DNA from 3 places in the Dietzia sp. UCD-THP genome. Region 1 is predicted to be linked to each of the others. Evidence: predicted binding sites of a transcription regulator. Region 1 holds the regulator's gene; each other region holds the start of a gene.

Region 1 (9,710 bases):
CGGAGCGAGTCCTCGACGTCGTCGGCCGTGATGACGTCATGGCGGATCCAGTTGGCCAGCATCTGCGAGGAGATCCGCAGGGTGGCGCGGTCCTCCATGAGGTTGACGTCGTGGATGTCCGGGACCTTGGAGACACCGATTCCCTGCTCGACCCACCGGACCACGTACCCGAGGATGGTCTGACACGAGTTGTCGACCTCCTCCTTCTTCTCGGCGTCCGACCAGTCGGTGTCCGGTGCGAGCGGCACGGTGAGGATGTCGTCGACACTCGCGCGGGCGCCGCCGGCGAGCAGTTCCTCCTGGCGGGTCATCACGTTGACCCGGTGGTAGTGGGTGGCGTGCAGCGTGGCGCCGGTCGGGGAGGGGACCCATGCGGTGTTCGCGCCGGCGCGGGGCTGTCCGATCTTCTCGGCGAGCATCTCCGCCATGAGGTCGGTCTTGGCCCACATGCCCTTGCCGATCTGCGCTCGGCCGCGGAGTCCGCACGCGAGACCGGTGTCGACGTTGAAGTCCTCGTAGGCGGTCATCCACCGGGCGGACTTCATCTCACCCTTGCGGATCATCGGCCCGGCCTCCATGGAGGTGTGGATCTCGTCGCCCGTCCGGTCGAGGAACCCGGTGTTGATAAAGACGACGCGTTCCGTCGCCTCGGCGATGCAGGCCGCGAGATTGACCGAGGTGCGGCGCTCCTCGTCCATGATCCCCACCTTGAGGGTGTTCGCCGGCAGGCCGAGGAGCTGCTCGACCCTGCTGAACAGCTCGGTGGTGAACGCGACCTCCTCGGGCCCGTGCTGCTTGGGCTTGACGATGTAGATCGAACCGTGCCGGCTGTTGCCGCGCTCATTGCCCTCGGCGATACCGTGCATCCCCGCCAGCGAGGTGATCACAGCGTCCAGGATCCCCTCCGGGAGCTCATCGCCGTTCGCGTCGAGAACCGCCGGGTTGGTCATCAGGTGGCCGACGTTGCGCACGAAGAGCATGGAGCGGCCGTGGAGCCGGACCTCGCCCGCGCCGTCGGGAGCGGTGAAGACCCGGTCGTCGTTCAGGACGCGGGTGAAGGTCTTGTCGCCCTTCGTGATCTCCTCAGACAGGTCACCCTTCATGAGACCCAACCAGTTGCGGTACCCCTGGGTCTTGTCCCGGGCGTCGACGGCGGCGACGGAGTCCTCGAAGTCCATGATGGTGGAGACGGCGGACTCCAGGACGACGTCCTTGACGCCCGCGTCGTCCGTGGAACCAATCGGGGAGTCCGGATCGATCTGGATCTCGATGTGCAGCCCGTTGTTGCAGAGCAGGACGGACGACGGGGAGGAGGCCTGGCCGAGGTACCCCACGAACTTCTCCGGAGCCTTCAGGCCGGTGGTCGATCCGTCGGCCACGGTCACCTGGAGACTGCCGTCGACGACGGCGTACCCGGTGGACCCCACATGGCTGCCCGACGCCAACGGAGCGGCGTCGTCGAGGAATCCGCGGGCCCAGGCGATGACCTTGTCGCCGCGGACCTTGTTGTACGACGAGCCCTGCTCCGCCCCGTCCGACTCCGGGATCGCGTCGGTCCCGTAGAGCGCGTCGTAGAGCGATCCCCACCGGGCGTTGCCGGCGTTGATCGCGAAGCGGGCGTTCATGACCGGGACGACGAGCTGCGGTCCGGCGACGGTCGCGATCTCCGCGTCGACGTTCTCCGTGGTGACGGAAACGGAATCCGGCTCGGGCACCAGGTATCCGATGTCCCGCAGGAACTGCGTGTAGGCGCCCTGCTCGATCGGAGCCGGGTTCTCGTGATGCCAGGCGTCGATCTTGGACTGCAACGCGTCGCGAGTCTCGAGCAGTTCACGGTTGCGGGGGGCCAGATCCGTGAAGATCTCGGAGACACCCGCCCAGAACGCGTCGGGATCGACCCCGGTGCCGGGGATCGCCTCGGTGTTGACGAAGTCGTAGAGGACCTCGTCGACCTGGATACCGCCGACTGTGATGCGTTCGGACATCGATGCTCTCCTCACATAGGGACCGTTCCTCCTCGTCGACTCTAGTGCTCGCACGCCCTGTGATCATCCGGCTTTTCCGCAGGGTGGAACGGGGTGGCGGGGTCGCTAGACTCGGGAGCCATGACCTCCACGCCTGTGACCGAATCGCCCGAGGGCCTGATGTTCCTCAAGGGTCACGGAACTCTCAATGACTTCGTGATCCTGCCCGATGACCGCGCGGACGTGGAACTCCACGACGACCTGGTGAGGGCGCTGTGCAACAGGCGGGGCGGGATCGGCGCGGACGGCGTACTCCGGATCGCCACGGCCGGTGCCCTGGTCGACCGGGGTGTCCTTGCCGCGCTGCCGGACGGCGTCGGTGCCGCGGACTGGTTCATGGACTACCGGAATGCGGACGGGTCGATCGCCGAGATGTGCGGCAACGGGGTGAGGGTGTTCGCCCACGCCCTCGTCTCGACCGGCCGTGCCGGGGTCGGCCGGATCGCCGTCGGGACCCGCTCCGGTCCTCGACCCGCCGACATCCTTCACCACGACGGCACCCACGCCGTGGTCCGTGTCGACATGGGTGAGCCCGTACTCCTCGGGGTCTCCTCGGCGGAACTCTCCGGACGCGTGTACGCGGGCCTCGCGGTGGACATGGGCAACCCCCACCTCGCGTGCGTGGTCCCGGGGTTGGGGCCAGCGGAGTTGCGCGACCTGCCGGTGCACGAGGCGCCGGTGTACGACACCGGGTTCTTCAGCGAGGGTGTCAACGTGGAGATCGCCACCCCGCTGGTGGACGGACGGGTCTTCATGCGCGTCCACGAGCGAGGATCGGGGGAGACGATGTCCTGCGGCACCGGCATCGTCGCCACCGCCGTCGCGGCTCTGGCCGACGCAGGAGAGGCCACGGGCGAGGTCCTGGTGTCCGTGCCGGGGGGCGAGGTCGGGGTGGCCCTGACTGATTCCGGTTCCACTCTCACCGGACCGTCCGAGCTCGTCGCGCACGGGTGGTACACGCATTGACGCCCGGCTCCACTCGCGGAGGCGTCGTGACCGTTTCTGTGAGATGATGCAGGTGAATGACTATCGATGACGCCGCCCCTGACCGGGCTACACGAGACCATGACCCTTCGGTCGGAGACTTCCAGCTCGAGGAGCGCTCGTCGCTGCGCCGAGTCGTCGGTCTGTCGACCGAGCTCCAGGATGTCAACGACGCCGAGTACCGCAAGCTCCGTCTGGAGCGCGTCGTCCTGGTCGGGGTCTGGACCGAAGGCACGTCAGCGCAGGCCGAGGCCGCCATGGCCGAGCTGGCCCAGCTCGCCGAGACCGCGGGCTCCGAGGTCTGCGATGCGCTGATCCAGCGCCGCGACAAGCCGGACCCCGCCACCTACATCGGTTCCGGTAAGGCCAAGACCCTCAAGGATGTCATCGTCGCGACGGGCGCGGACACGGTGATCTGCGACGGTGAACTGACACCCGGTCAGCTCATCGCCCTCGAGAAGGTGGTCAACGTCAAGGTGATCGACCGCACCGCCTTGATCCTCGACATCTTCGCCCAGCATGCGACCAGTCGTGAGGGCAAGGCCCAGGTCTCTCTCGCGCAGATGGAGTACATGCTCCCGCGGCTGCGCGGCTGGGGCGAGGCGCTCTCCCGGCAGGCCGGCGGCAGGGCGGGGAGCAACGGTGGCGTCGGGCTCCGTGGTCCCGGTGAGACGAAGATCGAGACCGACCGCCGTCGGATCAGGGAGCGCACCGCCAGACTCCGCCGGGAGATCAAGGGGATGAAGCAGGCCCGCGACACCAAGCGGCACCGACGACGCGCCACCCCGGTTCCGTCGATCGCCATCGCCGGGTACACCAACGCCGGCAAGTCGAGTCTGCTCAACCGACTGACCGGCGCGGGAGTACTGGTCCAGAACGCGCTGTTCGCGACCCTGGACCCGACGACTCGGCGCGCCGAGCTCCCCGATGGGCGTGTGGTGGTCTTCACCGACACCGTCGGATTCGTCCGACACCTCCCTACCCAGCTCGTCGAGGCGTTCCGGTCGACGTTGGAAGAGGTCGTTGATTCCGAGCTCCTCCTGCACGTGGTGGACGGATCGGACACCTTCCCGTTACGCCAGATCGAGGCTGTCCGGACAGTCATCAACGACGTCGTGGAGGAGCAGCACGCCCAGAGACCGCGCGAACTGGTGGTGATCAACAAGATCGATGCGGCCGACCCCGTCGTCCTTACGGAATTGCACCACGCGCTACCGGACGCGGTGTTCGTGTCGGCGGCGACGGGCCAGGGTTTCGATGAACTCCTCGAGCGGATCATGGAGGTGGTCGCCTCGGGGGACACCCGGGTCACGCTCGAGATCCCCTTCACGAGGGGCGACGTGGTCGCCCGCGTCCACGCGGAGGGCGCCGTGATCGCCGAGGATCACACGACGTACGGTACCCGGATAGAGGTTCGGCTTCCCGCCTCAGTGGCGGGAGAACTCGGCGAGTATCGCGTCGCCGACCAGCGTGACGGGGTCGCCTGACCAGAGCGCCGTGCGGGTCGGAACCGCCCCGGCTCTCGTGGTGATGGAGGCGCCCGCCTCGGTCGGGTGAGGTCAGGCGACGCACCATCGGCACAGGCTCAGAGCTTGCGGAAGACGGTCACGACCTTTCCGAGGATCGTCGCGTGCTCACCGGGGATCGGGCGGAACGACGGGTTGTGGGGTAGGAGCCACACCCCGGTCGAATCCCTGCGGAACGTCTTGACCGTGGCCTCGCCGTCGATCATCGCCGCCACGATCTCGCCGTTATCGGCGACATTCTGCCGACGGACCACTACATAGTCGCCGTCACAGATCGCGGCGTCGATCATCGATTCGCCGACAACCCTGAGCATGAACAGGTCCCCGGATCCCACCAGGTCGGAGGGGAGGGGGAAGACCTCCTCCACAGCCTGTTCGGCGAGGATCGGACCGCCCGCCGCGATCCGCCCCAGGACCGGGACGTAGACCGGTTCGACGGCTCCGCCGGGCCGCACGTCCTCCTGCGCGGGTGCACGTCGCCCCCGCGATCGCTGACCAGGGACACCGTGAACGTCGACCGCCCGCGGCTTGTGGGGGTCGCGGGTCAGGAAGCCCTTCTTCTCCAGGGTCCGCAGCTGATGCGCCACGGAGGAGGTCGACTGTAGGCCGACCGCATCACCGATCTCCCGGATGCTCGGCGGATACCCCCTCTCCTTGACGGTGTCGTGGATGTGCAACAGCACGCTCTTCTGGCGTGTGGTCAGGGCCTCGAAGTCTGGTTTGGGCATGCGGCGGTCCCTTCAGCGAATGGGTGTTCGACGTCTTCTGTCTGTGTACACCCTACGTCGCCCCGGGCGGGTGCGCCACACAGGTGTTCGAAAAATGTGCTCGCGAGTGTCGACTCTGTCGGACCCGCGTGATACAACTCTAGTCACGTTCGAGTTCGAACAGATGTGCACAATGAGGCACACGCGTGTGCGAATAGGGTTCGCACATCGTATCGAGTGGGGAGTTGTCATGACCGTCCTGGAGATACAGCAACGATCGCGTCCGTCCATCCCGTGGACAGAGGTCTGCCTGGCCGCGCACGACCGGTTCGATCCGCCTAGGGCAGGTACCCGCGTCCACGCCGAGGTCCCGTCCGTCACCCGCACCCTCGACCGTGGCCGGAAGGTGCCCACGCGGTCGGTGGCGCCCGGTCGCCGGGTGAGCGTGCGGCCGGCGTCCACGGGTCAGGTCAGGGCGTGCGGAGTGGAGGCGCGATCGGTCGCACCGGTGGTGGACGACGTGCCGACCTGGGCACTGGTGGTCGGGGGCATCGTCTTCGGAATCCTGATGTTGTTGGCGTTGGCCCTCGTGGGTGGGCCCGCCTACGCGTGACCCACGGCATCGCCTTCTAGAATGGTCCCGGGACGGCGGCCCGTCGCCCTCGCACCGCCGTCGGCTCCGGCCGGTGGACAGGTTCGGACCAGGTCGACGAATGGCGAAGCTGGAATGTACTGCCCCATATGTCACCACGAGGACTCTCGGGTGATCGACTCGCGGTCGGTCGACGAAGGGCAGGCGATACGGCGTCGACGCGAGTGCCCCGATTGCGGTCACCGGTTCACCACCCTTGAGACGCCGCTGTTGACCGTCCTCAAACGCAACGGCGTGACGGAGCGTTTCAGCCGCGACAAAGTGGTCCGCGGCGTCCGCCGTGCGTGCCAGGGCAGGTCGGTCGACGAGGACGCGCTCCGGCGGCTCGCTCAGCAGGTCGAGGACGCCGTCCGGGCCGGCGGGGCTTCCGAGGTCCCGGCTCATGAGATCGGGCTTGCCATCCTCGGACCTCTCCAGGACCTAGACGAGGTCGCCTATCTGCGTTTCGCCTCCGTGTACAAGCAGTTCAGTTCTGCCGCGGACTTCGAGAGGGAGATCATCGCTCTTCGAGAGCGACACGCCGCCCACCGGTGATCGAGCATTCGTCGCCGTATCGACGAGCGCGGGTGCGCCGCGCTGAGCCCCATTTCGCGGCCCTGTTCTACTCTCAGACCATGCTCCGCGTGGTTGCGAGCGCCGTGCTGTCGGTGCTGTTCGTCGTGAGCGCCTGGCTTGTCATCGGGCCTCACCACCCGGTATTCCCGTGGGCGTTCTCGGCCGGAGTCTTCGGGATCCTGGGCGTCATGGGCCCCGTGCCCGAAGCGGTGATTCCGAGATGGGTGACCACGACGTCGCAGCGGACGATCCCCCGCGCCCGGTTGTTCGGTATCCCCTCCACCCTCCGTGTGCTGGATCGGGTCGGGTGGAACCGCGCTCTGGGGCGACGAGGCAACAGCGGTCGCGGTCGAGCCGGTCTGGTGGGGATCCGCGCGGACGCCATGCAGAGCCAGATCGCCCACGGGGTCGGCGCGGGGATTCACGCCTTGGTGGCCATCCCACTCGTGTTCGTGAGCGCCTGGTCGAGCGCGGTGATCGTGGTGGTACTCGGTGTCCTGGTGCACCTGCTCCCGGTCGCGATGCAGCGGTACGTGCTGGCGCGGGTGGACCGGGTCGCCCGAGTGACACAGGGTCGCGGGGCGGGCGACACTCGGGACTGGTGACGGTGGTGACGCACGGCGGGCGTCGTGGGCTCACCGCCCGGGGCGACGGGAGAGAGAGGCGGCCACCGCCTTGTCGATCCTCTCGGCGGAGACAGGGCGCGAGGTTCCCAGGGACTGTGCGAAGAGTCCGACGCGATACTCCGCCAGCATCCATCGCAGATCCCGGGACGTCCTCGCCCCACCCGGCCGCCCGCGAAGTGCCGCCGTCGCCTGCGCAACGGTCGCCTCCGACTCCTCGAGCCGGGCGGTGAGCTCCCGATACCTCGACGGTGACTTCTCCGCCAGGTCGAGCCTGAGATCGATCGCTCTCACATGACGTTCCAGTTGCGGCAGGACCTCGACGGGGTGTCGCGCGAGGAACCCCTTGCCCACGAGGAAGTCCAGCGCGGGCCGGACGTCGTCTGCGACGTCACGCGGAGCCTGCTCCAACCGCGCCATCACCGATCGCGCGGCAACCAGTGCCGGGAGAGCGGCGGTAATCGACGCCGAGACGGCGGCCGGCGCTTCGGCCCTGGCCTTCGCACGCAGCTCCTCGAACTCCTGAACGGTGAGGACCGGCACTCCCTTACGTGCGGCGACGATCCGTCCACACGCAGCCAGGGCCGCGTCCGAGACCAGACCGTCGGCCCCGCCGTGGGGATACTGGGTGAGCGCGAGGCGCTGCTCCACCGGACGGCCCCGGACTACCGACGCCGCGGAGATCACGTCCTTCGAGATCATCGTCAACACGGCCGCGGTCTGCGCGGCTCTCCTCTCCTCCTCGGTGGCGCACGCGATCCGGTGGAGGCCGTCGGGGCGCACCTGCAGCGCCGGATAGACCGTCACCTCGACACCGTCAACGGTCCCGCTGATCGAGGTCTCCAGGTCCCCGATCGTGTCCGCGGTCCAGTTCCGATGAGGCCCGTCATCGGGGACGAGTCGCGAGTTGAGAGTTGCTCGGACCTTCTCCACCAGGCGGCTGCGCAGGGCGGCCAGATCGGTACCCGCGGCCACCACCTCGTCGCCGTCGACGACCTCGAAGCGCATGCGCAAATGGTCGGGGAGGCGTTCCGGATGGAAATCGCGGGGATCGACGGTCGTCCCGATCCTGGCCGAGAGGGCCCCGGCGAGCGCCACCGGGAGAGGAGCCGAGCGTGGGGTGAGATCCCCGGCCAGCAGGGCCGCGTATTCGGCGGGCGGGGAGCACAGACGCCGGAGGTACTTGGGCAGAGTCCGGAGCATCTCGGTGTACAGCTCCTCCCGAAGGCCGGGGACCAGCCACTCGAAACCGGAGGTCGCGACCGACGACAACTGGGGGAGAGGGATGCGCACGGTGATGCCATCGGAGTCGACACCCGGGTCGAACGCGTACTTGAGCTCGAAGTCCCGGTCTCCCTGCTTCCAGATCGGCGGGAACTCGGAGGCGGCCGGAGCGGTGTCCGAGGTGCGGATCCGCTCGGGCGTCAGTCGTAGACGGTCCGGATCCTTGCGTCCCTCCCTCTTCCACCACGACTCCAGGTGCCGCCCGGAGGTGATGTCGGCGGGGAGTCGCTCGAGGTAGAACTCGACCATCGCGTCGTCGTCGATGACCAGACCCCGGCGCCTGCTCCGGGTCTCCAGTTCGCGCGCCTGCTCCACCGCCGCGGCGTTCTCCGTGAGGACCGGGATGCGGGTCGACCACCGGCCCTCGACGATTCCGTGCCGGACCAGCATCTCCCGGGCCAGCGATGCGTCGACCCGGGACAGGAGGATGCGCCGCGACTCGACCACTGGCAGACCCAGGAGGAGAACCTTCTCGTAGGCCATCGCGGCGCCCTGGGCGTCGGACCAGTGCGGCTCGGAGTACTGGGACCGGACCAGGTGCTCCCCGAGGGTCTCGATCCACGCCGGGTCGATGCGGGCGACGTCACGGGCCCACAGTCTGGAGGTCTCCACCAGCTCGGAGGCCATAAGCCATCGTGGTGGCTTGCGGGCGAGATCGGAACCGGGGAACACCTGGAAGCGGATGCCGCGGGTGCCGCGGAACTCCCTGGTGTCCTCGTCTTTCACCCCGACGTTGGTGAGCAGTCCGGACAGGATCGCCTTGTGGAGGTCGTCCTCTGCGGCGTGACCGGACGGTGGGTGCCATCCCCGGTCCCGGCACATGCTGGTCAACTGCGCGGTGAGGTCCTGCCACTCCCGGATCCGCAACCAGTGCAGATACTCGGCCTTGCACATCTTGCGGAACGCGCTGCCGGAGAGTTCGCGGCGCTGTTCCGTGAGGTAGCGCCACAGGTTGAGGTAACCGAGGAAGTCCGAGGACTTGTCGGCGAACCGGCGGTGGAACTGGTCCGCCTTCTCGCGCTCCTCGGCGGGTCGTTCCCGCACGTCCTGAACGGTCAGCGCCGCCACCACCACCAGAACGTCCCCCAGCGACCGGTTGCGGTGTCCCTCCACCACCATCCGCGCCAGTCGGGGATCGAGGGGGAGGGACGCCATGTCGCGACCCACCCTCGTCAGGTGCGGGCGCTCGTCGTCGATCCGGAGCGCACCGAGTTCGGTGAGCAGTGTCATCCCGTCCCGGACGGCCTTGCGGTCGGGTGGTTCGACGAACGGGAAGTCGTCCACGGCGCCCAGGTCGAGATCGGCCATCGACAGGATGACCGACGCCAGATTGGTGCGCAGGATCTCCGGGTCGG
Region 2 (9,710 bases), on a different contig from region 1:
ACTTCACGAGCGCGGGTCGATCCGCCCGGGCGCCCGCGCCGACCTGGTGGTCCTGGCCCCCGACGAGGCGTTCGTGGTCCTGCCCGAGCGGTTGCAGCACAAGAACCCCGTCACCGCGTACGCCCAGCGGGCACTCGGTGGCGTGGTGCGCGAGGTCTACCTCGCGGGCCGCCGCGTCGACCTCGACGGCCCCGCCACCGGCACCGCGGTCTTCCGCCCGGGCCCACCTGAGCCAGCTGTGCCACCCACGCGAACGGAACTCCCCAGATGACACCTCCGATGACAGAGCCCGCCTACCTCGCCCTGCCCGACCTCGCCTCCCGCGAGTTGGCCGGCAGCGTCGTCTACGCCGACGACGAGTTCTTCGCCGAGAAGGAGAACCTGATCCTGGCCTCCGAGCCGGTGTTCGACCCAGCCCTGTTCGGACACAAGGGCAAGGTCTACGACGGCTGGGAGACACGCCGGCGGCGCTCGCCCGGGCAGGACGCCGCGATAGTCCGCCTCGGGGTGCCGGGCGTGGTGCGCGGGGTCGTGGTGGACACCGCCTTCTTCCGCGGCAACTACCCCCCGCAGGTCGCCGTTGACGGCGCGTGGATCGACGGTTACCCCGGGGTCGACGACCTCGCGGGTGCCCATTGGCGGCCGCTGGTCCCTGAGGCGGACGCGGCGGGAGACACCCGCAATCACTTCGCGGTCCCCGACGCCGCACCGGTGACCCATGTGCGTCTGCGGATGATCCCCGACGGCGGTGTCGCAAGACTGAGGGTCCACGGTGACCCCACCCCTGACCCCGCGTTCCTGCGGGGAACCGTCGACCTCGCCGCCGCCGAGAACGGCGGTCGGGTGATCGACTGCTCGGACCTGTTCTACTCCTCGCCGGCCAACATCATCGCCCCCGGCCGTTCTCGCATCATGGGCGAGGGCTGGGAGAACTCCCGGCGGCGCGGAGGAGGAAATGACCACGTGACCGTGGCGCTCGCGGGCGAGGGGTCGGTCGACCACGTGGAGATCGACACCTCCTACTACATCGGTAACGCGCCGGGGTCGGCGTCGCTTCGTGGGATCGCCCGGGCAGAGGATCTGGACCACCCCGACCGGTGGGTGGACCTCGTCCCGCGTACGCCCCTCCAACCGGACTGCCGTCACCGCTTTCTGGTGGGACAGCCGGGCCATCCGGTGGGTCCGGTGCGGTTCGTCCGGCTGGACGTGTTCCCCGACGGCGGTATCGCCCGCCTGCGCGTCCACGGCACGCTGAGCCCCGAGGCCCTCGACCAGCTCGCCGCGCGGGTCGCCCGGGCACGGCACACCGGGCTCATGCGCCCGTAACACAGGCGAAAAACCACGCTGCCAGACTCGGGTTCGACACCACGATGGTGCGGTCGGCCCCGCCGATCCGACCGTCGCGTCCCACGGCGCGGCGGTCGAGTCATCAGTCAGGCATCGCCGTGGTGTCCGCCCGGGCGCAGGACCCGGGTGGGCCCGCGGCATGGACCCGGGCCCGCTGAACCCAGGAGTTCCTCCGCCATGACCGCCGTGACCTCCGACGCCGTAGCCTCCGCCCCCGACACCGACACCGACACCGACACCGTGACAGGGGCCCAGGACTCCCGGCGCCTTCCCGACGCAGAGGAGCGCCTCGCGGCCCTCCGGGCCCGTGTTCACGAGGACATCGCCGCCACCAGCCATTCCCGCGACTGGATCCCTCGCGATCCGGGGTCCAGCGAACTCGACGTCCTGGTGGTCGGCGGGGGGCAGGCCGGCCTGGGCACCGCGTTCGCGCTGCAACGCCAACGGATTGACCGCGTCCTGGTGGTGGACGACGGTCCGGAGCAGCAGGTGGGGTGCTGGGGCCGCTACGCCCGTATGCACACCCTGCGCAGCCCCAAACACATGAGGGGAATCGAGTTCGACGTCCCCTCCCTGCACGTCCGGCGCTGGTTCGAGGCCGTGTACGGCGAGGCCGCGTGGGCCGCCGTCGAGCTTGTCCCCCGGCTCGACTGGAACGACTACCTGCGGTGGTACCGGGAGGTCACCGGCGTCCGGGTCCGGCATCAGACCCGCGTCACGGCAATCCACCGGCCCACAACCCCGGACGGGCCCTTCTCCGTGGAGCTGAGTGGCCCGGGAGGGAATGAGACCACGGTTACCGCCAGGCGCGTTGTCTGCGCGCTCGGACTCGCAGGCGGGGGCGGGGTGCGCGTGCCCGACCTCATCTCGACCTCGCTGCCCCGCGAGCGCTGGTTCCACACGGAGGACCCGATCGACTTCGCCGCGCTGCGGGGTCTGCGGGTAGCGGTATTGGGCGGCGGCGCATCCGGGTTCGACAACGCGGCCACCGCTCTCGACCACGGCGCCGTCCGGGCGCACGTCTTCGTGCGACGGGAGACCCTCCCGGCGTCCAACCCGCTGCGGTGGATGGAATTCCCGGGCATGCAGGAACGCTTCTATGACCTCGACGACGACGCCAAGTGGGAGTTCGGCGTGATGTCCGGTGGCCTCCCGCAGCCGCCCACCCAGCACTCGGTGTGGCGCTGCTTCGCCCACTCCCGCTTCGCACTGCACACCGGTTGCGGGTGGAACGCGGTGTCGATGGTCTCCACCGACGCCGGGGGGCAGGAGATCGCGATCGACACCGACAGGGGGCGGTTCCACGCCGACGTGGTCCTGGCCGCGACCGGATACACGGTGGACCTGCGGTTGCGTCCGGAACTCGTCGAGTTCGTCGACGACATCGCGCTGTGGTCCGACCGTCACCCGCCCGCGGTGGACCACCCGGCAGGCCTGAGTCCCTATCTGGGTCCCGGGTTCGAGTTCACCGAGCGAGACCCGGGCACCGCCCCGTGGCTCTCCCGGTTGCACCATTTCTCGACCGGCGCCCGCGCGTCCATGGGCGTGACCGGGAACCAGCTCTCCGGCATCTACGGCGGTATCGGGCGGATCGCCTCGACGATCACCACCGCGATCACCCGGGAGAACTGGGGCCGACTCGCCGGGGACTTCGCATCCTTCGAGCACATCGAGGTCCGCTCCGTCGGCCCGCACGACGCATCCGACGGGTGGTATCCGACGAGCTCGCGGTTCTGACCGCGCGAGTGTCGCTGCGCTCATCAGACTGCGCTCATCAGAACGGGGGCTCGTCCTCAGGCCCCGTGGTCGAGGGCGCCGAGGGTTCCACCGGACCGGGCGGTGGAGCGTGTCGCCGGCGTCGCGCCTGCGCGCGGAGAGTGTGTCGTTCGGCATCACGCCGGTGCCACAGGTGCGGACGTCTCCGGGATTCCGCACATCCGCTGCCGGTCGCGCCTGCCTCGGCGGCCTCCTGCTGACGCCGGCTCGCCTCGGGTCGTCGGGGAGCGGCGTGGTCTGAGAGAGGGCCCGTGGGATACGTCGTGATACGGGTTCCGGGGTCTCTGTCCGGATGGTGGGGACCGTGGATCCACACATAGGAACCGTCGGTGTCCCGGTAGTAGGCCCACACTCCGTCGGTCTTGAGCCTGTGGTGGAAACGGCAGAGGCTCCCGAGGTCGTCACAGGTCGTGTGCCCGCCGCGTTCGGGAAGGTCATGGTCAAAGGGGATGATGTGGTCGAGGTCGGACTTCTCGGCCGGTGTCTGGCAACCGGGGAACACACAGGTGCCGTCGCGTCCACGGCAGAAGTGGGCCAGGGCCTCGGACGGGGCGTGGCGTCGGGCGGCGGCGGTATCGGGATCCGAGAGTTCGGAGAGCTCGTGGACGCGGTGGCTGACTTCGCGCTGCAGTTCGTCGGCGGTGTGCCCGGAGATCGGACCGTATCCGGCGAGGGAGATCCCACGGTTGAGCGGGCTGCCGTCGTCGTAGGCGTGGAGGACCACCCGACGCGCCGCGGACCGGGCCTCCGGGTCGCCGGGGTGTTCTCCTCGCGGGTCGGGCAGGCAACTCCACCCACGGCTGAGCGCGAGCAATCCGGCCGCTCGGAGTTGGCCGAGCGTTCGCGGATCGCCCACCGGTGCGGTGCGGGCGAGCTCCTCCACACGGTCCGCGATCTCCAGTGCGTCCTCGGCGGTGAGCGTGGCCGTGATGATCGCCCGGTCGTCGCGGATGGGCACCAGTTCCACGTCCTGACCGCGACGGGACTGTTCGGCGCGGGCGTCAGCACCCAGCGGATCGCAGGCGGAGATGGTCTTGAGGAGCATCTTGCGAAGCGGCCCCAGCCGCGGCGGGTGGGTCCGGCGCCTGGTGGGAGCCAGCCCCTCGCTGATACGGCGGTCTACGTCGGGCATGAGGTGATCGGCCACCAGGGCTGTCTCCTCGGCGATGGTGTGGGCGGCGAGGATCCCTATCCATCCCGTCGCCAGGAGCGCCGCGGTGCGTGGAAGTCGCTCGGTCAGCTCGACCGCGGTGGTCACCAGGCGGGATGCCCCGTGACGGGAGAGCGCCATGGAGGCGCCGATCATCGTGGCCGCCGCCTCCCACGGGTCGCGGTGGAGGGCGTCCTCGGTGGCGAACCCGTCGGTGGCCGACCGGACACAATCGTAGGCGTAGGCGACGGTCCGCCCCTCGGCCGCGTAGATCGTTCGTTGGGTGAGGTAGCCGCGTTGCTGACCGGGGTCCCACCGGGCGAACGCCTCGGGTACCAGCACGGGCAGTGCCGGCCCCGTCGTAGCGGTGAATCCGGGAGGTGGCACCAGTGTGTCGGGAGGGTCGGCGTTGTCACGTGGCGCGGTGGTGTTTCGTGGCGCGGCGGTGTCTCGTGGCGCGGCGGTGTCTCGTGACGCGGTGTGGTCACGTGTCGCAGTGTCGTCGGACGGGTGAGGTGGAGGCGAGGTCATGATTCGATCGTATGTTCGAGGTACGACATGCTGTCCTGGCGGAGTGGCCGGCCCTCCTGACCTGCGGTGCCCTGCTCGGCCCCCGCAGGGCACCGCAGGTCAGAAGGGTGCTGGGTCCGCGAAGGAGGGGGGCGGGATGGGGCAGAGGGGGGTTCGAGGGGTGGCTGCCGACATCCAGCGGCGGGCGACGGGTGGTCCGACGCCTCAGCCCGGCCGCACCACGATCAGGCACGCCGTGCCGCCCTCGGGCACGTACCAGCGGTGGGGGAGTGTCCCGTCGTACCGCGCCACGTCCCCCGGCTCGAGCCTGCTGAGTGATCCGCCCACCTCGAGCAGGACGGTGCCACGGGTGACGTAGATCCATTCGCGACCGGGGTGTTCGAAGAACCGTCCCGGGACGTGATTGGTCTCCACGAACTCGAGGAACTGCGTGTCGTTCGGCCCGCCCGGCAGTAGTCGGGTGTGGCCCCCGACCGTGCCCTCCGCGCGGGTGAGGATGGCGCCCTCCGACGCGCGACGAATGTCGACCTGAGTGGACGTCACGCCGCCGGCGGTCGTCGCCGCGTCGGCTGCGGTCGTCGCTGCGTCGGCAGTCGTCCCGTCGCCGCCCGATGCTGCCGGGCCGGTCGTCGTGGGGCGTCCTGGTGGCTGGTCGACGGCGTCGACCGCTTCCAGCAGGTGCGCCTGGGTGGTGCCCAGCGCGTGCGCGAGACCCTCGAGGGTCGACATGCTCGGGGCGGCTTTACCTCGCTCGATCTGGCTGAGGAAGGGTTGGGAGATGCCGGCCTGACCCGCCACCTCCACGAGGGTCAGGCCCAGCTGCTGGCGGTGGTGCCGGATGCGGGAACCCAGGCGCGTCAGTCCGTCTTCGCGAAGTCCCGACACCGGTGCCTCCCGTTCTCCGTGAGCGCTCTGCGAGCGGTTACAGGCCAGATCCGGCGGGGTAATCCGGCCGAAACACCCGCCCGTGACACTGATCTGTATTGACGAGGTCAATATCCCGCGTCCTGATCGAAAGCGCAAGGACACCATACCGACCCGGTCGGGGCCGGTCCGGCAGAGCAGGAGAACCCAGTCAGTGGACACACTCACACGCCAGCGTGGTGACGGGGCGCCGAGCCGCGGCACCCCTGATGCGAGGCCGGACGGCCCCGCCGCGAGGGCTCATACCGCAGCCCCGAGGCAGGTCGACCGGATCACCGGGGTCGGGTTGCCCGACGGCCGGGTGGTCGATGTGGACATCGAGGGTGGTGTGGTCGTCGCCGTCACCGAGGTGGGCGGCGCCGGCCTCCCGGACCTCGCGAACCCGGGCCCGGCGGTGATCGACGGTCGCGGTTATCTGGCACTGACGGCGCCGGCGGAACCCCACGCGCACCTGGACAAGGCCCTGAGCTGGGGCGCGACCAGACCGCCGGGGTGCGACCTCGGTGCGGCGATCGACGCCTGGCGGGCCTTCTCCGCCACCGTCGACGAGGACGAGATCCACGAGCGGGCGCTGGCGGCGGCCCGCCGACTGGTCGCCAGTGGCACCACGGCGGTACGCACCCACGTCGACCTCCATGACGACGGTGACCCCCTGCGCGGGATCCGGGCGCTGGTCCGGGTGCGTGGCGAGCTCGCGGACCAGGTGGACCTGCAGATCGCCGCGATGGTGGGCGACGAGGATCCCGCCGACCGCGTCCGCGCGGCCCTCGAGGCCGGGGCCGACCTCATCGGCGGCGCCCCCCACATCGCCCCGGACAGTGTCGCCGAGACGCACCGACTGATCGATCTGGCCGAGGAACTGGGAGTGGGTGTGGACCTGCACGTCAACGAGTTCCTCGACGGCGACCACGCGATGCTCACGACCTTCACCGACCGGGTCGCCTCGTGGGAGCCCGGTCGCATCCGGACCGCCGGCCACTGCTGCCGGATCGGCGCGATGGACGCCCTCGGCCAGGCATCGGCCGCAGAGGCGCTGTGCGAGGCGGGGGTAGGGGTGGTGACCCTGCCCATCACGAACCTCTACCTGCAGGGGCGGGCGGAGTGCACGTCCACGCCCCGCGGACTGCCTCCGGTGCAGGGGTTGCTGGACGGCGGCGTCACCGTGGGTGCGGGTGCGGACAACGTGCGCGACCCGTTCAACCCGGTCGGCCGGTCCGACGCGGTGGAGACCGCGATGCTGCTCGTCGTCGCCGCCCATCTGGACATGGACACCGCATGGCACCTGGTCACCGACGGCGCCCGCGAGGTCATGGGCCTGCCGCCCGCCGGCCCCGTTCCCGGCCATCGCGCGGATCTGCTGCTCGTGCGCGCGGGCGGGCTCGATGACGTGATCGCCGACGCCCCCGTGGACCGGATCGTGCTGCGCGCGGGCCGCGTCGTGTCCGCGACGGCGTCCGTCGTCGTCGACCCCTTTCTCACCCAGGCCCACTCTCCCGACCTCCAGGAGGCACCATGACGACCCCATCCCGCCCCGTCCTGCGGCCGGGTGCCGAGATCCTCGGTTTCTCCGACGTCGGCGTGACCTACCCCAACGGCACCCGCGCGCTCGAGGGCGTGGATCTGCGCGTGGGGGCCGGTGAGTTCGTCAGCGTGGTGGGGCCCTCGGGCTGCGGCAAGTCCACGCTCCTCGGCCTGGCCTCGGGCCTCGCGCAGCACACCGACGGCTACATGCAGACCGGCACCGACCGCGTGGGGTACGTCTTCCAGGACGCCACGCTGTTGCCGTGGCGGACCGTCGCCCAGAACGTCGAGATGCTGGCCGAGCTCGACGGGGTCGGCAAGGCCGAACGGCGTCGTCGGGCGCAGGAGGCGATCGACCTCGTGGGGCTGTCCGGCTTCGAGCAGTCCCTGCCGCGCGAGCTGTCCGGCGGCATGAAGATGCGGGTGTCGTTGGCGCGCTCGCTGACGCTCGAGCCGGAGCTGTTCCTGTTCGACGAGCCGTTCGGCGCGCTCGACGAGATCACGCGCCAACGACTCGGTGACGAGCTCCTGGGGTTGTTCGCCGCCAAGCGTTTCGCGGGCCTCTTCATCACCCACTCGGTGTCGGAGGCGGTGTACCTGTCCACCCGCGTGGTGGTGATGTCCGGCCGTCCCGGTCGCATCATCCACTCCGTCGAGGTGCCCTTCGACGTCCCCCGCGACCCCGAGGTCCGCTACTCGGCCGACTACATCAACCTCGTCGGCGAGGTTTCCCAGGCACTCGAGGAGGCACACTGATGGACAACACCACCACCGCCACGCCGGCTCTCCGGGCGGGTCGGGCCGCGCCCGGGTCGGACGCACTGGGTGAGGATCATGGTCCCCACGATGGGTCCGGGGACCCGGGGTCACAGTCGGCGACAACGACAACGACAACGACAACGACGACGAAGCGCGCGCGTCCGCGACTGTCCGCGGACGGCCCGCTGGTGCGCATCGGCGGGCCGCTCGTCGTGTTGGCCCTGGTCCTGGGGCTCTGGTACTTCATCAGCTACGTGGTCCTGGAACCCTCGCGCCGGTTCTTGATGCCCGCTCCCCACGTCGTCATCACCGAGGGGTTCATGGGACCCAACCTCCAGGCCATGCTCGACGCGCTGGGGCGGACCACGGTGGTGGCGCTGACCGGCCTGGCGATCGCGTTCGTGATCGGCGTGGTGTGGGCCATCATGATGAGCCAGGAGACGTGGGCGGAGCGCTCCCTGTTCCCCTACGCGGTGGTGCTGCAGTGCATCCCGATTCTCGCGCTGGTGCCGCTCATCGGGTTCTGGTTCGGATTCGGCTTCACCGCGCGGGTGTTCGTCTGCGTGCTCATCGCCCTGTTCCCGATCGTCTCCAACACCCTGTTCGGGCTCAAGTCCGTCGACCCGGGGCTACGGCGTCTCTTCCGGCTCCATCACGCCGGCCGGTTGACCGTACTGCGCAAGCTCGAGGCGCCGGCCGCGCTGCCCGCCCTGTTCGAGGGGCTGCGCGTCGCCGCCGGGCTGTCGGTGGTGGGCGCGATCGTCGGGGACTTCTTCTTCAAGCAGGGCGACCCCGGAATCGGCATCCTCATCGACACCTACCGGGCCCGGTTGCAGTCCCCCGAGCTGTTCGCCTCCATCCTGCTGGCCTCGCTGCTCGGCGTGGCCGTGTTCCTGGCCTTCGGGCTGCTCTCCCGCAAGGTGGTGGGCCGGTGGTACAACGCCGAGGACCAGCGGTGACGGCCGCCGTTCCCTGAGTCGGATCCCTGGACTAACCCACAGCCGTGCATTAACCCACATCTGCCCGAGCGGCAACACAACCGAAACGAAGCATCGCTTCACTGTAGATATTGATCACGTCAATACGGGAGACCGGATCCGGTCCCCGGGAGGAGACCCCCATGCGCCGCACCCACACCACCAGGACCGTGCTCTCCGTCGCCGCCCTGTGCACCCTCGGAGCCGCCACTCTCACCGCCTGCGGTGGTGGCGACTCCGAGACCGAGGCCGCGTCCGGCTACACCGGTGAGATCGGTGCCGTGGACCTCAGCGCGAGCTGCCCCGCCACCGTGGTGGTCCAGACCGACTGGAACCCGGAGGCCGAACACGGACACCTGTACGAACTCCTGGGACCGGATCCCACGATCGACGCCGCGGCCAAGGCGGTCTCGGGTCCGCTGTTCGCCTCCGGGGAGTACACCGGTGTGGACGTGGAGATCCGTACCGGCGGACCGGCAATCGGGTTCCAGCAGGTGACCGCGCAGATGTACCAGGACACCGACATCATGCTCGGGTACGTGGACTCGGACCAGGCCGTGCAGAACTCCCTCAACAACCCGACGATCGGGGTGTTCGCCCCGCTCGACATCAACCCGCAGATGATCATGTGGGACCCGGAGACCTACCCCGATGTGGCGCGGATCGCCGACCTCAAGGACGAGGACACCCGTGTCCTGTATTTCGAGGGCAACGCGTACATGGAC
Region 3 (9,710 bases), on a different contig from region 1:
ATGGGCTGGCCCCACGACGAGCGCATCATGGCCCGCGTCAGGTACAGACGCCGCCGGGCGCGGGTGATGCCGACGTAGGCCAGCCGCCGCTCCTCGGACAGCTCCGCTGGATCGCCCAGCGCCCGCATGTGCGGGAACAGTCCGTCCTCCATGCCGACGAGGAACACCACCGGGAACTCCAGGCCCTTTGCGGTGTGCAGGGTCATGAGTGTGACCTGCCCCTGGTCCTGATCGGGGATCTGGTCGGCGTCCGCCACCAGGGAGACCCGCTCGAGGAAGGCCGCCAGCGAACCGGGCTCGGCGAGCCCCTCGTCCAGATCGGCCGGACCGTCCGGATCGGCGTCGCCGAAACCCTGCTCCCGCGCCGACCGCTGGAGCGCGGCCTCGGAGGAGAACTCCCGGCCCACACCCACCAGCTCGTTGAGGTTGTCCAACCGCGCCGCGTCCTGCGGGTCGTTGGAGGCCTCCAACTCGGCGCGATATCCGGTGCGCTCCAGTACGGCTTCCACCAGGGCTCCGACATCAGGGGCCGAGTCATCGCCCCCGGGGTGGCCGGAGCCGGCCATCCGCCCACGCAGCTCGTCGAGCAGCGAGACGAACCCCGCGATCGCCTTGACCGAGCGCGTCGGCAGGAGCGCCACCCTTCCCTCGGCGGCGTCCCGCAGGGCCTCACCGAAACCGATGGCCCGCTGTTCGGCGTGGACCACCACACAGGCCTCCGCGCGGTCGCCGATCCCCCGCCGCGGAGTGTTGAGGATGCGGCGCAGGGCCACCGTGTCGTCCGGGTTGGCGAGAACCTTGAGGTAGGCGACCACGTCGCGCACCTCCTTGCGCTCGTAGAACCGGGTGCCCCCGACGACCTTGTAGGGCAACCCCAGGCGGACGAACACGTCCTCGATCACGCGGGAGGAGTTGTTGGTCCGGTAGAACACCGCCACGTCGGAGTACCCGACCACCCCGGAGTCCACGAGTCGATCGATCTCACCGGCGATGAACCGCGCCTCGTCGTGTTCGTTGTCCGCCACGTACCCCACGAGCAACTCGCCGGTTCCCTCGTCGGTCCAGAGGTTCTTCTCGCGCCGGCCCGGGTTCCGGGAGATCACCGCGTTGGCGGCGGAGAGGATCGTCTGGGTCGAGCGGTAATTCTGTTCCAGCAGGATCGAACGGGCGTCCGGGTAATCGTGCTCGAAGTCCTCGATGTTGCGGATGGTGGCCCCGCGGAAGGCGTAGATGGACTGGTCCGCGTCTCCCACCACACAGAGTTCGGCCGGAGGGACGCCCACCTCGTCGTCGTCGGACGCCGTGCCGCCCACGAGGGTGCGAACCAGGACGTACTGCGCGTGGTTGGTGTCCTGGTACTCGTCCACCATGACGTGGCGGAACCGCCGCCGGTAGTACGCGGCGACCTCCGGGTGCGCGCGTAACAGGGCGACGGTCTCACCGATGAGATCGTCGAAGTCGAACGCGTTGGCCGCCTGCAGCCGCGCCTGGTACTCGGTGAACACGGCGGCCACGGTCTGCGCGGTGCGGTCCGAGTCCTTGAGCGCCCGGTCCATGGCTTCAGCCGGGTCGCGCAACTCGTTCTTGTGATTGGAGATGGCCGAGGCGAGCATGCGCGGGGTGAACTTCTTGACTTCGAGCTGCTGCTCCTTGGCGATCATCCCCAGCAGACGCCGGGAGTCGTCCGAGTCGTAGATCGTGAAGTTCGAGTTGCGGGTCCCGAGCAGCGCGGACTGGGCCCGGAGGATGCGCACGCAGATCGAGTGGAAGGTGGCCACCCACATCCGCTCGGCGTGCGGGCCGACCAGGGCCGCGACGCGCTCCCGCATCTCCGCCGCGGCCTTGTTGGTGAACGTGATGGCCAGGATCTGCCCCGGGTGCGCACCGCCCTCGGCCAGCAGGTAGGCGATCCGCCGCGTGAGCACGCTGGTCTTGCCCGACCCCGCGCCCGCGACGATCAGCAGCGGGCCGCCGCGGTGGGTGACCGCGGCGGCCTGCTGTGGGTTGAGCCCGTCAAGGAGCGCTGAGTGGGCTGAGTGGGCCGAGTGCTGGCGGGCGGGGGCGGAGGCGGTGTCGGTCATCGTGGGTCCAATCTACCCACCCGGTCCGACATGGCCCGTGGTCAGCGCGTGCGGGCCCCCATGAACTCCTCTACCTGCGAGGCAGTGGCGTCCAGCCGCGGGTCATTGTCCAGGTAATGACGCGTCTCGCGGACGATCAGCCCGGACAGTACGAGCAGGCCGATGAGGTTCGGGATGGCCATGAGGCCGTTCATCACGTCAGCGAAGTTCCACACCACCTCGAGTTCGGTGACGGCGCCGATGAACACCACGCAGGTGAAGACCATGCGGTACGGGATGACGCCGCGCGCGCCCACGAGCCGCTCCATGCACCGCTCGCCGTAGTACGACCAGCCGAGGATGGTGGAGAAGGCGAAGAACGCGATGGACACCGCGACGAGCTTGTCGCCCTCGGGGATCGCCGAGGCGAAGGCGTCGGCGGTCATCGTGCCCGCGACGTCACCGCCTCCCTGCCACACGCCGGTGGTGACCAGGACCAGGCCGGTGAAGGTGACGACGATGATCGTGTCGATGAACGTCTGCGTCATCGAGACCAGACCCTGCCGGGTGGGGTGGGTGGTCCGGGCCGCCGCGGCCGCGATCGCCGCCGAACCCATGCCGGACTCGTTGGAGAAGATGCCGCGGGCGACGCCCATCTGGATGGCGTAGAGGATCGCGGAGCCGGCGAAGCCGCCGACGGCCGCGGTACCGGTGAAGGCGTCGGTGAACACCAGGGCGAACGCGGCAGGGATCTGCTCGGCGTTGACGACCAGCACCACGAGCCCGCCGATGATGTAGAGCAGGATCATGAGCGGGACGAACCCGGCGGTGACCCGGCCGATCGACTTGATGCCGCCGAGGAGCACGGCGCCCGTCAGGACGAAGAGGACGATGCCGGTGGTCACGTGGGAGACACCGAACGAGTTCTCCAGCTGGGTGGCCACGGCGTTGCCCTGGGTCATGTTGCCGATGCCGAAGCTGGCCAGGACGGCGAACACCGCGAACACGATTGATAGGACCAGGCCGACCCGCCCGCCGGTACGGCCGAAGATCTCGGCGAAGCCCCGGTGGAGGTAGTACTGCGGACCACCGGACTGCTCCCCCCGGGCGTCGGTCACGCGGAACCGCACCCCCAGGAAGGCCTCGGAGTACTTGGACGCCATTCCCACGAGGGCGGTGACCCACATCCAGAAGAGCGCGCCGGGCCCGCCCAGGGAGATCGCCGTCGCGACACCGACGATGTTGCCCACGCCGACGGTCGCGGCGAGCGCCGTGGTCAGCGCCTGGTACTGGGTGATGTCGCCCGCGCCGCCGTCGTCCCGACGCCGGAGCAGACCCAGGTTGAGCGCGGGGCCCAGCTTGCGGAACTGGATCGCGCGCAGGCGGATCGTGAGGAACAGGCCGGTGCCGAGCAGCAGCGGGATGAGGACGAAGGGTCCCCAGATCACGGATCCGATGTCCGCGAGAAACGTGTTCACGTTGTCCACGGGCGGAAACATTAGACGGTCCTGAGGGTCCGGCGGAAGAGAGTGGGATGATTACGACATGAACCCCGACCCCGCCGGCACGGACGATCCGCTGTCCGAGGCCCAGATCCAGGAACTCCGTCTGGAGATCGACCGGCTCGACGCCGAGATCCTGGACGCGATCGTCCGCCGCAGCGAGATCTCCAAGCGCATCGGCCGCACCCGGATGCAATCCGGCGGCACCAAACTGGTCCACACCCGTGAACTCAAGGTCTACGAGCGCTTCTCCTCGCTCGGCCAGGAGGGGCAGACCCTCGCGGGGATGCTCCTGCGCCTGGGTCGCGGTCGACTGGGCTGAGGTCGACTGGGCTGAGGTCAACTGGGCTGAGACCCGGCCCGACGCGTCCGGCGGTGGAGGCGAACCCCAACCACGTGTGGTGGTTGTTCGCCCAGCACCAGCCCACTTTCGGGGCGCCCTTGCGCTCCCGGCCGTCGCGGCCCGTCCCCCCGCTGATCCACAGTGCCGGGGTCCGCGCATCCAGCGCACCGTCGGCCTTGCGCTTCCGCGACCCGATGCACATGAAGCATCTGCCGGGTTCGAGCATTCCCGGCTGCTGGAGCAGCCAGCTCACCCCCTCGGAGATGGTCAGCGGAGTGCGCCCCCGCCGGGCGAACTCGGCGTGCGCGTCGGTCGGGGTCCACCCCAGCATGTCGTCGTCGCGTGTGACGTCCCCGACCACGTAGAGCGGGGCGTCCGGCACCCGGAGGTCGTCGGTGGGTGTGAACTCGGCGAGGTCGGTCATGTCGACGACGACGAAGCCGGCCCTCCCCTCTCGTCGCAGCAGGCTCACGAGTTGCGCGGCGGGCACGAACGAGGGGTGGATCGCCAGCAGCGGCCGTCCCACGGCCACGTCAACGGGGAGTGACGCGGCGAGCTCCCGCAGCTGCTCGGCGGTGATCCCGGCGAGCTCGGACACGCCCAGCTCGACCAGTCGTTCCACCTGGGTTGACACGGAGGGGTGGTCGTGAGAAGTCATGGGGGTCACGTGCCTGGAACGGGCGGCGCGGCCGCGGTATTCCCGACTAGCCTCGCAGACGGACGGCGGGCGACCCCCGGGCGGCGACAGTGGGCAGGAGCGGTTATGACGGACATCAGCACGACCCCGCAGTGGTCGGACATCGAGGACCTCGTACCGATGATCGGTGGGGTGACCCTCCGCGAGTTGTTCGCCGCCGATCCGGAGCGAGGTCGCCGGATGACGGTCACCGCGGGCGACCTGCACATCGACCTGTCCAAGCACCTAATTACCGATGACATCATGAGCGCGCTGACCGAGCTGGCCCACGCCGCCCGGCTGCCGGCGCAGCGGGCCGCGATGTTCCGGGGCGACCGGATCAACACGACCGAGGACCGATCCGTCCTCCACACCGCGCTCCGTCTCCCTGCCGACGCCGAGCTCGTCGTCGACGGACAGGACGTGGTGGCCGACGTCCACGGGGTCCTCACCCGGATGGCCGATTTCGCCGACCGGGTCCGCTCCGGCGAATGGACCGGGCACACGGGCGAGCGGATCGACACCGTGGTCAACATCGGAATCGGGGGCTCCGACCTCGGGCCCGCAATGGTCGACAAGGCCCTGCACCACCTCCAGACCGCAGGCATCCGCGCACGATACGTCTCCAACGTGGACCCCGCCGACCTGTCGGCCGTGCTCGCCGAGGTCGACCCCGCCACCACTCTGGTGGTCGTGGCCTCCAAGACCTTCACGACGCAGGAGACCATGGCCAACGCGCATGCCGCGCGCCGACACTTCGTCGAGGCACTCGGGTCACAGGACGCGATCGCGTCCCACTTCGTGGCGGTGTCGACGGCCACCGAGAAGGTCGCCGACTTCGGCATCGCGGCGGAGAACATGTTCGAGTTCTGGGACTGGGTCGGGGGGCGGTACTCGGTGTCGTCGGCGATCGGCCTGTCGGTGATGATCACGGCGGGCCCGGCGGCGTTCGTGGAGCTGCTCGAGGGCTTCCACACCATGGACCTGCACTTCGCGACCGAGGCTCCCGAACACAACGCGCCGGTCCTCATGGCCCTGCTCGGCATCTGGTACACCTGCTTCCTCGGAGCCCAGTCCAAGGCCGTAATCCCCTACGCCCAGGGCCTCCTCCGCTTCCCCGCCTACCTGCAACAGCTCACCATGGAGTCCCTCGGCAAGTCGGTCCGGCTCGACGGCTCCGACGTCTCCTACCCCACCGGCGAGGTCTACTGGGGCGAGCCCGGCACAAACGGCCAGCACGCCTTCTTCCAGCTCCTGCACCAGGGCACCCAGCTGGTCCCGGTGGACTTCATCGGTGTCGCCCGCCCGGTGACGGACCTGCCCGCCGCGGACGGGGCCGGCTCGATGCACGACATGCTCGTGGCCAACCTCTTTGCCCAGTCCCGCGTGCTGGCGTTCGGCAAGACAGAGGAGGAGGTGCTCGCGGAGGGGGTCGACCCCGAGCTCGCGCCTCACAAGGTCATGCCCGGTAACCGGCCGTCCACTACGATCCTCGCCCCGTCGCTCTCACCCGGGGTCCTCGGCCAGCTCATCGCGCTGTACGAGCACGTGGTGTTCACCCAGGCCGCCGTGCTGGGCATCAACGCGTTCGACCAGTGGGGGGTCGAGCTGGGTAAGGCGCAGGCCGGGGAGCTCCTGCGGGCCCTGACCGCCGAGAAGCACCCGGGGGACGGTTTCGATTCCTCCACGGATTCTCTCGTGGAGATCTACCGAGAGGCCCGCGGTCGCCGCTGAGCCTGGTCGGCTCCGCTCGGGGCTGTCGTAGCCGGGCTGTCGTACCCCGGTGCGACCATTCCCGCATGAGCACCGTCTACTGCACCGCCACCAGCCTCGACGGGTATATCGCCGACGACGAGGAGAGCCTCTCGTGGCTGTTCGCGACCTCCGGCGAGGCAGAACCCACCAGTGGGGCACCGACCAAGCCCGACCCCACCCTCCCCGACCTCCGCTTCGACCGCTTCTATTCCGGCGTCGGTTCGATCGTCTGCGGCGTCAACACCTTCGAGTGGGTCCGCCGCGACCTCACGAAGGACGGCAGACCGTTCGTCTGGCCCTACACCGTGCCGAGCTGGGTCGTCACCCACCGCGATCTCGATCCCGTCGACGGGGTCGAGTTCTTCGCCGGTGACGTCGGCGATCTGCACCCCCTCCTTGTCGATGCCGCCGACGGCGGGGACGTCTGGGTGGTGGGGGGTGGCGACCTCGCAGGCCAGTTCGCCGACCGGGGACTACTTGACCGGGTCTGGATCCACCAGTGCCCGGTCGTCCTCGGTTCCGGGCGTCCCCTGCTGCCCCGCCGGCTCCGTCTTCACCGCCGGCAACTCGAGGCCCATGGCCAATTCACCGCGATGCTCTTCGACGTGGTGGGCCCCGAACCCCGCTCCATCCCCTGACCGCACACCGACCGCACACTGACCGCTGACCGTGCCGCCTACCCCGTCCTACCGCTGACCTGCGTGCACGCTCGCATCCCTTCCTGCCCGGATCTCGAAAGTGACAGCTCACGCCCCTTGCCGATTCGAACATACGTGCGTAGTATAGAACGCATATTCGACAGGATGAAGACACCGGAGAATTACGGGGGTGCGGCATGGACGGCGACGAGAACCCGTTCACGGGTGGCCCTTCCGTCAGCTCCTCCGGAGCCGATCCGCTGACCAGGCTGACCGCCTCGGCTCGTGCCGGCTGGGAGGCCGAGAATCGCGCCGCTGCCCGACGATTGTCAGCCTGCTACGACCTACTGCTCGAGTGCCTGCGCCGCGATGACGCGGGTGCCGGCCCGGAGTCCCCACCCGGCCACGCGGTGGTCGACCCGTTCGATGTGGCCACCGGGTACGTTGTGGCGGCGATGGCCGTCTCCGCTCTGCGGGCCGAATCGATGGTCTCCTTCGCCGCGGACCTGCACCAGCGCTACCCCGCCGTCCTCGCAGCCCTGGCCGAGGGGCGCTTGGACCAGCGAGCCGCCGAGTTGCTGGCCCGCCAGATGGCCACCGTCGACCCCTCGGTCCTGGCGCAGGTGCAACAGGAGGTCGTTGACGACTACCTGGCCGCGATGGAGGCCGGCGAGCGCCTCGGAGCGCGAGCGGTTCGCGATGCGGTGGACGCGATCATCACCCGATACGACGCCGACGGCATCCGCAAGCGCAAGGAGGATGCCAGCCGCGCCCGCGGACTGCGCATCAACAAGGGCGCCGACGGCATGTCCACGGTGTCGGCCATCCTTGCCACCGAAGAGGCCGCGGTCCTCGCCGAGGCGATCGACCAGCGCGCTGCCGAACACGCCGCCTCTGATGCTGCTGCCTCTGCCGCTGCCGCTGCGAGTGCAGCCTCCGCTGAGGGGACCGGCCAGCCGGACTCTGCTTCGGACTCGGCCCCGGAGTACCACTACTCGAAGGCCGAACGCCGCGCGGACGCACTGCTGTCACTTGTGTGCGGCGACAGCCAGCAGCCCGGCGGCTCGAACCAACCCCCAGCTCCATTGCGACCCAAGGTCACCGTGATCGCTCCCGGCAACACCGGCGCGGACAACACCGGCGCGGACAACACCGCCGCCGCCGACGACGGGGTGCGGGTGGAGTTCACCAGGACGGGCGAGGCCGCGTTTCAGGCTCTGCTGGACATGCTGAGCACGAGCGACGGGGCCAGTTTCGAGAAGGTCGACCCTCGGATCGGCGCCGCCGACGACGCCCGGCGCGCCCTGAAATACCGGCCCGGAGCCGAGTTGGCCCGCCGCATCAGGCTGCGGGACGGCACCTGCCGCCACCCCGGTTGTGCGGTTCCAGCCGAGGACTGCGACATCGATCATGTCCGGCCGTTCGACCACACCGACCCTGCCCGGGGCGGGCCGACCGAAGAGCACAACCTGATGTGTCTGTGTCGGCGTCACCACCGGTTCAAGACCTTCTCCGACTGGATCTACGACCTGCAGCCCGATGGAGGTCTCACCGTCATCAGCCCCGATGGGGCGACCATGACGACCCGACCCTCCGGGCCGCTCGGGGCCTACCGCCGGGAGCGCGCCCGAAACGAGTCCCGTGCCTGGGATAGACAACAGCAGCGCAATCCGGGCCCGGCCACCACGGATGGTGAGACACGTCCAGAGCCCACGTATTGGTCTCGCCGAGCACTCCGCCTGAACGCCGAGCGCGCCCGCGCACATAGGCCGGCGGAGGCCCGCTCGGCCGACCACAGTCGCTGGTGGCGGCGGAACGCGCCCGTCGTCAGCACGGTCGAGCTCGATGTCCAGGCCCTGCTCGACGACATCCTCAACCCGCCGCCCTTCTAGCGGGTCAGACGAACCTGCGGCTGACCTTCTCCGGTAGGAGCGTCAACAGGGGTCCGATCGCCTTCCAGGGCTTGGCGGGGACGAGTGCACGAGTGGGCTCGGCGTCGATCGTCGCGACCAGAGCGTCGACCCCCTCGTCGAACTCGGTCATCAGTGAGGTCTTGACCGAGCGGTTGATGTCGGTGCGGATGTATCCGGGGAGGATGTCGGTGACCTTGATGCGGCTGCCGGCGCTGTCGAGTTCGGCGTGCAGACCCTGCGCCAGCGAAGAGACGAACGCCTTGGTGGCGCCGTACGTGTTCTGCGCCTTGGGCATACCGCGCAGGGAACTCACGGACGAGATGAACACCAGGTGCCCCTCCCCCCTCTTGTGCATGAGCTCCATCGCGGCCTCGGCCTGGTTGAGGGTGCCGATCACGTTGACCATCGCGGTCTCACGGTTGGCGTGCGCCTTGCCGGTGCCGATGGACGCTCCCTTGCCGAGTCCTGCGTTGAGGACAAAGCGGTCGATTCCTCCGAGCTCCGCGTCGAGCTCACCGAACACCCGCTCCACCGCGTCGCCATCAGCCACGTCGAGTTCGCGGACAGCCACCGTGATCGAGGGGTTGGCGGCCAGCAGCTCGACGCGCAGCTCCTCGAGTCGCTCGAGGCGGCGGGCGCACAGCGCCAGGCTCTTCCCCTGCGCAGCCCAGCGACGGGCCATACCCTCGCCGAGACCTGCGCTGGCTCCGGTGATCAGAATCGTGGTGCGGTCGGTCACAGGTTCTCCTCCGTTGGCGATGGCCCCAGTGTGGCACGCCCCGGCTGGCACGACGGGCAGCGGTAGGCGATGCGATCGAGCGAA

What was found. Region 1 encodes LexA, which represses DNA repair genes until DNA is damaged. Its sites were predicted from a motif close to CGAACANNTGTTCG; they were not measured.
Region 2: a site for LexA is predicted at 4,809-4,822, ahead of H483_RS34755 (HNH endonuclease signature motif containing protein). Genes of this name have one in related genera too.
Region 3: a site for LexA is predicted at 7,101-7,114, ahead of H483_RS26210 (HNH endonuclease signature motif containing protein). Genes of this name have one in related genera too.

Annotation. Positions count from the first base shown of each region.
Region 1 is NZ_KB714650.1:209,254-218,963, reverse strand. It holds gene H483_RS29535 (malate synthase G) at 1-1,985, opposite strand, end outside; gene dapF (diaminopimelate epimerase) at 2,106-2,990, shown strand; gene hflX (GTPase HflX) at 3,047-4,495, shown strand; gene lexA (transcriptional repressor LexA) at 4,594-5,262, opposite strand; gene H483_RS29515 (hypothetical protein) at 5,492-5,854, shown strand; gene nrdR (transcriptional regulator NrdR) at 5,969-6,427, shown strand; gene H483_RS29505 (hypothetical protein) at 6,508-7,053, shown strand; gene hrpA (ATP-dependent RNA helicase HrpA) at 7,084-9,710, opposite strand, start outside.
Region 2 is NZ_KB714656.1:82,121-91,830, reverse strand. It holds gene allB (allantoinase AllB) at 1-271, shown strand, start outside; gene alc (allantoicase) at 280-1,326, shown strand; gene H483_RS34760 (NAD(P)-binding domain-containing protein) at 1,525-3,084, shown strand; gene H483_RS34755 (HNH endonuclease signature motif containing protein) at 3,122-4,660, opposite strand; gene H483_RS38260 (helix-turn-helix domain-containing protein) at 5,009-5,689, opposite strand; gene H483_RS34745 (amidohydrolase family protein) at 5,883-7,244, shown strand; gene H483_RS34740 (ABC transporter ATP-binding protein) at 7,241-8,005, shown strand; gene H483_RS34735 (ABC transporter permease) at 8,005-8,967, shown strand; gene H483_RS34730 (hypothetical protein) at 9,129-9,710, shown strand, end outside.
Region 3 is NZ_AOSR01000062.1:12,823-22,532, reverse strand. It holds gene H483_RS26240 (UvrD-helicase domain-containing protein) at 1-2,081, opposite strand, end outside; gene H483_RS26235 (sodium:alanine symporter family protein) at 2,123-3,547, opposite strand; gene H483_RS26230 (chorismate mutase) at 3,606-3,884, shown strand; gene H483_RS26225 (DUF5701 family protein) at 3,793-4,563, opposite strand; gene pgi (glucose-6-phosphate isomerase) at 4,669-6,315, shown strand; gene H483_RS26215 (dihydrofolate reductase family protein) at 6,381-6,974, shown strand; gene H483_RS26210 (HNH endonuclease signature motif containing protein) at 7,172-8,866, shown strand; gene H483_RS26205 (SDR family oxidoreductase) at 8,871-9,626, opposite strand; gene H483_RS26200 (DNA-formamidopyrimidine glycosylase family protein) at 9,623-9,710, opposite strand, start outside.